DNA from 2 places in the Paenibacillus sp. IHBB 10380 genome. Region 2 is predicted to be linked to the other one. Evidence: riboswitches for the same ligand, from Rfam matches in the RefSeq annotation. Region 2 holds a riboswitch; the other holds the start of a gene.
What was found. Region 2 has a riboswitch for FMN ahead of ribD (bifunctional diaminohydroxyphosphoribosylaminopyrimidine deaminase/5-amino-6-(5-phosphoribosylamino)uracil reductase RibD). Riboswitches for the same ligand answer to the same signal wherever they lie in the genome.
Positions count from the first base shown of each region.

Region 1: another riboswitch for FMN. It lies ahead of UB51_RS01190 (DMT family transporter); the one in region 2 lies ahead of ribD (bifunctional diaminohydroxyphosphoribosylaminopyrimidine deaminase/5-amino-6-(5-phosphoribosylamino)uracil reductase RibD).

Region 1 covers NZ_CP010976.1:281,881-287,110, reverse strand. The annotation lists partial or broken gene UB51_RS01200 (SulP family inorganic anion transporter) at 1-491, opposite strand, end outside; gene UB51_RS01195 (ArsR/SmtB family transcription factor) at 639-968, opposite strand; gene UB51_RS01190 (DMT family transporter) at 1,288-2,253, opposite strand; FMN riboswitch at 2,384-2,541, opposite strand; gene UB51_RS01185 (glutathione peroxidase) at 2,810-3,361, opposite strand; gene UB51_RS01180 (NAD(P)/FAD-dependent oxidoreductase) at 3,484-4,515, opposite strand; gene UB51_RS01175 (ABC transporter ATP-binding protein) at 4,573-5,230, opposite strand, start outside.
Region 2 covers NZ_CP010976.1:1,153,966-1,159,195, reverse strand. The annotation lists gene UB51_RS05200 (bifunctional 3,4-dihydroxy-2-butanone-4-phosphate synthase/GTP cyclohydrolase II) at 1-116, opposite strand, end outside; gene UB51_RS05195 (riboflavin synthase) at 162-827, opposite strand; gene ribD (bifunctional diaminohydroxyphosphoribosylaminopyrimidine deaminase/5-amino-6-(5-phosphoribosylamino)uracil reductase RibD) at 855-1,958, opposite strand; FMN riboswitch at 2,227-2,393, opposite strand; gene UB51_RS05185 (peptidylprolyl isomerase) at 2,821-3,258, opposite strand; gene lysA (diaminopimelate decarboxylase) at 3,531-4,862, opposite strand; gene UB51_RS05175 (spore germination protein) at 4,988-5,230, opposite strand, start outside.

The DNA of each region.
Region 1 (5,230 bases), 870 kb from region 2:
ATATGCATAACGATTTCCTTCATATTAGGCAGGAAATTCTCATGGCTCTTTAATCCCTGTAGTCCTAACAATTTGGCTATCTGACCACTGAAGATAATTACAGCAATACCTGCAGTAAACCCGACCGTAACCGGCTTAGGTATAAACTTAATGAGCACCCCTAGTTTAAATACACCCATGAGTACTAGAATCATCCCTGCCATGAAACCAGCAACCAATAAATTTTCATATCCATATTGGATAACTATAGCGAAAATAATAGGAATAAATGCACCCGTTGGTCCCCCAATTTGAAATTTGGATCCACCCAACAGAGAAATGATAATTCCAGCAATGATCGTTGTATAAATCCCATATTCCGAATTCACTCCAGCAGCAATAGCAAATGCCATCCCTAGTGGAATGGCGATAATCCCCACGATCAGTCCAGAGATAAGGTCTTTCCGTAACATTGATTTATTATAACCCTCGAACCTTCCTGTCCACTTCATCCCATGTACCTTCTTTTTCTAATATTTGAATATTTGATTATTTGAATATATAGAAAACAATACGCCTATCAGTTGATCATGTCAAACACAAAAATCACCAAAAAAGGCGACCCCTAGCGTTACTTAAGGATCTCCCCGTCCGAAGATTTATGTCTCTTTCCGTATACCTTCTAGTAGTGAGATAGCATCAACAAGGTGATTATCAAAAATTTGCTTAGCAACCGTCAACAAATCTTTAATTAGTGGATCTCGTAAAGAATAAATAACAGAGGTGCCATCCTTCAATCCGTATACGACATTTCTATTTCTTAATACAGCCAATTGCTGAGATACAGCAGAACCTTCAGACCCTAAAATAATTTGTAGCTCATTAACATTCTTATCCCCTTCACATAGGACTTCAAGGATTCGAATTCTCATGGGATGCGCTAAGGCTTTGAAGAAATCAGCTTTAAATTGTTGTATATCTTGATTCATATTCATTGCTCCTTAGTCGCCTTAGTAACTTATATTATTCATGATGTAAACACTACATTATCATAGCATATATGATTTTGCCATGAACATAATAATACACCCTTCCAGTACTTCGATACACGAACCAGACCCACCTCTATAACTATTTTCAAAAAAATACGGCGCCTACACTTAGACGTCGTCTCAATAGATTTTGATTAAACACGACATGTACAAGACAAAAAAACGGCAATTGAACTATTGTTCAATTGCCGTTCACTTATTCAATTAGAACCTAACGTAACTTAACTTTCTAAGTCTATTCTCTTTAACAGAGCGTCTACAATCCCGCTTTTACCGATTGGCTCTGTCTAGAGATAACGAATAATGCGCCCCATATAAGAACGAATCCTAAAATTTGAGCACTCGTAATAATCTCTTGAAATACAATCCAGTTAATCAGGACACCGACCATAGGGAAGCTTAATTCCGCAAATGTAGCTACCGAAGCCTTGGTCGTTGTTAGTCCCTTATAATATACGAGTAAACTAAGTAATCCGGGCAACAAGGCTTGACCCAATAAATTGAGCGATACTCCCGCAATAGCTAAGGTTCCCGTAGGTAAATTCCAAGCTGCTCCTTCACTCCATGTAATAGCAAATAACAGAGGTAAAGCCAATATGAAGCGTAATGAAGTCACCGTCTCGTATTTCATTTGTCCAACCATTAAACGTCCCATAACCGTTGAACCACCCCATAGAGCTGCTGCACCAAGTGAGAATAAACTACCCACTTGAACAAATTCATTCCAATGACCAAATGGCACTTTAAAACCAAACGTCAGTAAATACGTTCCCACAAGAGCTAAAATGAACAAAACGGAAAAGTGTCGTGGCAATCTCTCTTTCAATAACATTCTAGCCAAGATAATGGCAAACAATGGCTGTAATTTCTGAAGTAACAATACAGCATTGATATTACCATCAACCAATCCCTTCGTGAACAATATCGTTGCAAACGCTGAACCACCCCATGATAAAAAGAGTAATGCAGCAACATGCTTCATTCCAAGTCCCCGGAGTTCACTGCGCTGTCTCCACAATATTGGAGCAACAAATAGCACAATAATAATATGCTCAAGTAATACAATTTGCGTTGAAGTAAGTGACTTCAACAATATAATCCTAAATAAAGGATCAACACCCCAGAGCGCAGCCCCCAATACAACTAACCAGAAGCCACTACTGCTCCCCTTTTCTTTTGGTAATGATAGCTTCTTTTGTACATTTACACTTTCGTTATCCATATCCCTATCCCCTTAGCCTGAATATGGGGTTCTTATGCGGAAAGCCCCCGTTTCATCGACACTAATCGATAGAAGCGGGGGCTGATCAAATAAGCTTGTAGGGAATTTAAATTCCACAACATGCCAATCTCTTGATCTTCTCCCATCCGGACTTTACCGTCGGCCTTGGAATCTCACCAAGTCAGTCACCATTTCTTATTCAAAATGGCGAGTCGCGGGCTTAAGTTCATTCAAAGATAGAAGGACTTTCACCGCCGGTTAGGAATTTCACCTACCCCGAAGATCCATATTCATAATGTTTAAAATGTGATGTTTCAATTCTAAGCTAATAATACTACGTTATCTTATCTTACTCTGTTACAATAGTCACATTCACTTTATAAAATGACGTATTTTAAGCAAATTCATTGATTTGCATTCATTATACAATAAAACTACAAAACTTGTCGAAGATTAAATCCAATGAAGAAATCTTTGTTTTATCAAAACCTTAACTTCATATCTTCCAGTTATAACAATAAAAAGACTTAATACTTGTACTAAGTCTCATTCATTCTTATAATAAGCTCTCAATATCCTGCTCCATATCAATGGTATCTGTCATGGCTTCAAAACGATGAATCACGTTACCATTTCTATCTAATAAGAATTTAGTGAAATTCCATTTAATAGAATCGCCATGCATATACTCTGGCACTTTCTCATTGATGACTGAAGTTAATAGCTTAGATACAGGATGAAAAGGATTAAATCCTTTAAACGGCTTAACCGCTGTCAAATAGTTAAACAATGGATGAGCATGCTCATCTCTCACATTCAACTTTTCAAACATAGGAAACGTTACCCCGTAATTCAACTTACAAAAAGTTTTAATTTCTTCATTGTTACCAGGTTCTTGATCATCAAAATGGTTGGAAGGAAACCCTAATACCACAAATCCTTTGTCTTTATAGCGATCATATAATTTTTGTAAATCTTCATACTGATAAGTAAATCCACATTTACTGGCCGTATTTACAATCAATACAACCTTTCCTTTAAAGGCTTCTAATGAACTAACTTGACCATTCATTCCCACAGCTTGAAAATTAAAATCATAAATACTCATCTTAGTTTTCCTCTTATTCATATGTAATAGTTTATTGTTACTATGTTTATTCTAATCGAAATCATGATTAAAGTCATGATTTCGATTAGATAAATTAAACCTCAAACCATGAGATGAATCGACTACAGAGTTGCTTCAATCTTCTTATTCTTCTCAACAAAGCGCTCATTATGAGAAGATACATACGCCACCTTAGAGGCTTCGGGATCCATATATAATTTAGCACTGTTCAAAGCTAGTGCTCCATCGACGAAAGTCCCTGCAATCAGCCGTACTTTGCTAGGATGACTTACAAAATCACCTGCAGCAAATATCCCAGGTATGTTTGTCTCCATCTTGTCGTTTACCACAAGTAAATCATCTTGAATATTTAGTCCCCAATCGAGTATCGGACCATAATCACACCTCATACCATGATTGATGATGACATGATCAACATCAAATCGGATAACTTCCTCAGTCTCCATGTGCGTGACTGACACCTGATCAATTGATGTTCCATTTCCATGTAACTGAGTCAATGCGTAGGGTGTCCGTACGTCTACAGAGGACTGCTTCATCTTAAGCACGTTAAATTCATGCCCCCCGAATCGATCCCGACGATGTACAACGGTGACACTTGCAGCAATCGGTTCCAATTCATTCGCCCAGTCAACTGCTGAATTACCGCCTCCTGAGATAAGGACATGCTTCCCACGGAAACCTTCTAGCTCTTGTACGGTGTAGTGTAGATTGGTTACTTCATAACGATCCGCACCCTCGATATCTAACTTTTGCATGGTCAAGATACCATATCCAACGGTCAGAATAACCGTTCGAGTCAAGTGCTTCTCCCCCGTTGCGGCAGTCAATAGAAAATTTCCATCAGCTAACTTATCGAGTTTCGTAATCTGCTGGTTTAAGCATACGGTTGGATCAAACGTTCTTGCTTGCTCATCCAGCTGTGAGATTAGCTTCTCTCCCATAATGGGAGTAACCCCCCCAACGTCCCAGATGATTTTCTCAGGATATATAAGAATACGTCCTCCCAGCTCAGGTCCGTACTCAATCAATTTTGTCTTTAGATCACGCATACCGCTATAGAAGGCAGTGTACATTCCTGCGGGGCCTCCACCGATAATAGTAACATCAAACAGTTCTAATCCTTCAGTCATGACAATTCCTCCAATATGATTTATCGATTTACAAACGTATTTTCATGAACCTTTCCGTCATATATCAAAATTGAATTGAGCACGATGTAATCTACTATACATACCACCAGCCGCTAGCAATTCTGTATGATTTCCTTGTTCGGTAATGCCCTCTTCTGTAACGACAACAATGCGATTGGCATTCTTGATCGTTGCTAGGCGATGTGCGATGACTAATGTAGTGCGACCCTCTGATAGTTCAGCAAGGGATTCTTGAATAGCTGCTTCTGTCTCCGTATCCAGCGCTGAAGTGGCTTCATCGAGAATAAGAATAGGAGGATTCTTAAGGAACATTCGTGCAATCGAAAGCCGCTGCTTCTGTCCACCGGATAATTTCACGCCGCGCTCACCAATTAGCGTATCCAGCCCTTCATTCTGTGACAGAATAATTTCCTCCAATTGTGCACGTTTCGCTGCAGTCCAAATCTCTGCCTCCGTTGCGTCGAGCTTACCATAAGCAATGTTCTCTCGAATGGTTCCATCGAATAAGAACACATCTTGCTGCACAATCCCAATTTGCTTACGCAATGATTCGAGCTTCATCTGCCTTATATCCATACCATCCACTATGATACTTCCAGATTTGACATCGTAAAAGCGCGGTAACAAACTACATATCGTGGTCTTACCCGCTCCCGAGGGTCCAACAAATGCTACGGTTTCCCCAGCTTGAATG
Region 2 (5,230 bases):
GCAATAAAATCTCCCTCGTTCTCACGGTCCTCATCATCTACAACGATGACTACTTTACCATGCATGAGATCGTATATAGCATCTTCGATAGGATCAAAAACAATTTCATTACTCATCATTGATTCCTCCTGTAAAGTTCTGAAACGAACGAATTTACTGCTTTATGCGAATCCATGCTGAGCTAAATACTCTTGACTAATTCCAGATGGCTTACCTTCATCTTGCTGTCCTCTAGAGCCGTAATTCAGCAAATGATCTACATATTTCCCCAACACATCGCATTCAATATTTACCGTATCTCCCGGCCGTTTCTGATTAAGAACAGTCTGTATCAACGTATGCGGAATGATAGACACCTGAAATGTATGGCTATTCACTTTCACCACGGTCAAGCTGATTCCATCAAGTGTAATAGACCCCTTCGGAATAATGAATCTGAATAACTCTATATTCGTAGGTGTAATCTCATATACAACGGCATTCTGATCGCGTGTGACATGATGTATTGTACCTATGCCATCCACATGTCCCTGAACCATATGTCCACCAAAGCGTCCATTGGCAATCATAGCCCGCTCCAAGTTCACCTTGCTACCTGACTGAAGATCCTTCAAATTGCTATTACGAAAAGTCTGGGGCATAACGTCGGCAGCGAAAGAATGCGCGTCTATCGAGGTTGCCGTAAGACATACGCCATTCACGGACACACTATCGCCAATCTTCAAATCATCCATGACAATCGATGCTGAAATATGCAGTACCATAGCTTCTCCTTGACGAGTTATCGCTCGCATCGTACCCATTTCTTCAACTAATCCGGTAAACATGGAGTAACACCTCCTCTGTTAGAAACTTTAGGCCCACACAGGTATCCCACTGATACACACATTATCTCCCAATCGTTCTACTTCCAACGATGATAAGGTTACTGCATCCTTCATCAATTCACTTCCTGCAAAAGAGAAGCTACCCGGAGCATCGTAACCACCTACAATTTTGGGGGCCAAATAAAGCACAATTCGATCAATCAGTTTCGCTTCTAGCATGGCACCGTTCAATGTTCCTCCTCCTTCAAGAAGGACAGAACCCATGTTCAATCTACCCAGATTCGCTAAAGCAACTTCGAGGTTGACACGTGGATCCTCACCACACGGAATTACTGTGACACCCGCCTCTTGAAGTCGTTCTGCATTAGTATGATTCATGGAGGCATCAGTAGTCAGCACAATAGTCTGTGCCTGACCATCCATAACAAGGTGAGAATCCAACGGAATACGTAATCGAGAGTCTACAACAATTCGGATCGGATTCAAGCCATCAACAGGTAAACGTGTAGTTAAATGCGGATTATCCGCAATCACCGTCTCCACACCGACCATAATTCCTTGATGTCGATGCCTCAACGTATGGACCTGCTCCCGCGCTGCATCATTTGAGATCCATTTACTATCGCCAGTTTTCGAAGCAATTTTGCCATCTAAAGTACTGGCTGTCTTCAGTGTGACAAACGGAATTCCTGTCGTAATATACTTGATAAACTTCTCGTTTAACTTCAGTGCACGTTCTTGAAGTACGCCAACTTCAACCTCAATTCCATGCTCACGCAACATCGCAATACCTTTACCCGCTACTTGGACATTAGGATCTTGACAAGCCACTACAACCCGTCGTACACCTTCTTTAATTAAACGTTCACTACAAGGCGGTGTTGTCCCATAATGACTACATGGCTCTAAAGTAACGTATACGATACTATCTTTCGCCTTCTCACCAGCCATATTGAGTGCATGAACTTCCGCATGACACGTTCCCCGCTCAAGATGAGTACCCAGTCCAACCATGACACCGTCCTTCACGACAACACATCCAACGACAGGATTGATCCCTGTCTGCCCTTGCGCTCGCTCAGCCATATCCAATGCCAAGGACATGTAAAACTCATCATTCATAATCTCCATCATTTATCTTCATTCACCTCCGTTTTATGTGATTGACAAGCTTTTTCGTATAAACAGAAAACCCCGTATCAGATGAACGAATCATCCGAGACGGGGTTATTATGGAAGATAAATAGATTACACAAAAACAAAGCGAGAGATAATTCAGCAATACAAGCAACACAAAATGAAATAACACTTCATCTGCGTTACATTGTGAAAATCGCCACAACCTTCTGTTGCTTTACTTTTATGAACCGCACTCACTTAAAATGAGTTGCGTTAGCTATTTATCCTTCTCCCATCCAGACTATACTGTCGGTCCCAGAATTACACCAGGTCAACCGTACGCCTAAGTTACACGCGTACGGGTCACGGACTAAGTTGTATTGTAAGAAAGTCTAACAATACTCCATCACCGTCGGTAGGGAATTTCACCCTGCCCCGAAGGATAAATCAATATGACATTGTTCATGAAGAACAACTATTTATGTTACGAATATTACCACCTAAGAAATAAAAACACAAGGGTTTCTTCTATATTTTATAAAGTAACTTATTTAATAGAATGAACTATATGTTAAACTATGTTACCACTAGAGATTGCCACAAGGAACGCTTGATATCACTATATTGTACAAAATGACGGATCATCCCACACACAAGCAGTCGTACGATTCCTTCTTATTCCGAGCGTGGGTTCACGTTGTTCCTATGCTGAAGCATTGGAACTCGTAGCTGACGTTATCGTCACTAAATTAGTGCCTACTCCTTCTCTAAGTAACAAATCGTTTAACGATATTTAAAATAAAATAGAAAAATAGCCCTTTTTATCCACTTTCATGCTGAATAAGAGGGCTACTTTCTATGCTATTTTAAGATTTTAAGCTTCGTCCCAGACCTTAACTTCTTTCATCTTATCATTAGCTTTGATAGTATCTACGTGTTCAATTCCACTGATCACTTTACCAAATACAGTATGAACTCCATCTAAATGTGGTTGAGGAGCATAAACAATAAAGAATTGACTACCACCAGTATCTCTACCTGCATGAGCCATGGACAATACGCCTCTGGCATGTTTAGTTGTGTTGCTAGTCGCCTCACATTTGATCGTATACCCTGGTCCACCAGTACCCGTTCCTGTTGGGCAACCGCCCTGAGCGACAAAGTTAGGGATAACACGGTGAAAACTTAGGCCGTTGTAAAATCCACTATTAGCTAATTTCTCAAAGTTAGCCACTGTGTTAGGCGCTTCTTCTGGTAAAAACTCGATTTCGATGACTCCACCGTTTTCTAATTCAATTGTTCCTTTTTTCATTATGATTCCATCCCCTTAAAATATTTTGTAATTCAATTTAAACTCAATACATCAAATCATTTACTTATAAGTTGTCTGTTTTTTAATTCAAAAAAGGAGATCATTAACAGACATCCTATAGTTTACTATGAACAGGTACCTTAAAGCAAAAAAAGACAGTGCGAACACAGAATTAATTCATTTCAGTCTCTACACATGATCAAAAGGGATACACCCTACGTTGCACTAGCAACGTAACATGATCCCTTCTGACAAGATAACAATAATCCTGTTTATTTCGTTACTGCTTGTTTAGCAATTCGTTCAGGAATGAGGTCGTTGCCAACAATATCTTGTAGGCTCTCACGTTTCACGACTAGATCACTCTGACCATCCTTCACGAAGACAACTCCTGGACGACGAATACGATTGTAGTTACTTGCCATGGAGTAATTGTACGCTCCTGTACAAGATACAGCCAGCAGGTCGCCACTAGATACCTCAGGAAGCTTCACGTCCCAAATTAACATATCCCCACTCTCACAGCATTTACCAGCAATGGATACCGTCTCTTGCGCTTCTTCTAGCGCGCGATTGGCAAGTACGGATTCATAATGGGATTCATATAGCGCTGGACGTGGGTTATCCGTCATACCTCCATCAACAGCTACATATTTACGTACACCTGGAATGTTCTTGTTCGTACCTACGGTATAAAGCGTTGTTCCCGCGTCCCCTACAACACTACGACCGGGCTCTACCCAAATTTCAGGTAGCTCAGCATTAATCTTCGCGAAGTGTTCTTTAACAGCATCGGTAATCGCCTCAACGTATTGGGATACTTTAAGTGGCGTGTCGCCATCCACATACCGAATCCCAAATCCTCCACCCAAATTGACAACCTTGAATACGATGCCAAGTCCCGCCTTTACACCTTGAGCAAATTCAGCAACCTTCTGAACAGCAAGCTGGAATCCTTCAACCTCGAAAATTTGTGAGCCAATATGGGAATGAACGCCAAGTAGCTCCAAATGAGATTGTTTAGAAGTTACCTCTACACCTTCATATGCAGATCCATTACCAATATCGAAACCAAACTTGGAATCCGTCTGACCTGTGGAAATATATTCATGCGTGTGAGCCTCTACACCAGGTGTTACCCTTAGCAAAACGTTCACATGTACATTTTTCTCTAATGCAATCGCCTGTAAAAGATGCAGTTCAACCAAATTATCCACTACAAAACAACCGATTCCTGCTTCAATTGCCATTTCGATCTCATCAGGGGTTTTATTATTTCCATGGAAATGAATTCTTGCCGCAGGGAAGCCTGCTTGCAATGCTGTAAATAATTCACCTTCGGACACAACATCTAAAGACATTCCTTCTTGTTCTACAACTGTACACATGGCCATTACACAGAATGCTTTACTTGCATATGCAACTTGAAATTTCAAACCAGATGCTTGGAATGCCTCAACATATTCTTTACAGCGTTGACGAACTAATTGCTCATCTACAATATAAAGCGGTGTACCAAATTTAGCTTTAAGATCAACAACATCACATCCACCAATTTCTAAGTGCCCACTATCATTTATTTTACTTGTACCATGTAAGAACATCTCAGGCAATCCCCCACTTATTTATGGAATATTATATTCCAACTGATTTTAACTCAGTATAGCAGATTTCTGAAATGAGTATAAATGGATTATTATGCAGATCATTTGTATTTTCCTCTTATATGCTACTCTTTACTTTTCTCTGTATTCAGTCGGGTGTTATCTCTTGTTTTGTTGAAAGAAGGGCGTCTTGAAGATGACAACACCGGCATTCTGAATAAAACCTCCGACATAGCCTTTGCATTAAAAGGTATAAATGGCCACATATAAGAAGAGTTATTGGACCGATGAAGCGTTAACAATAATATAAGCAAGGTAATTCCAATAATAAGACCAGGCACTTTGAAGAAGGCTACGGCAAATATTAA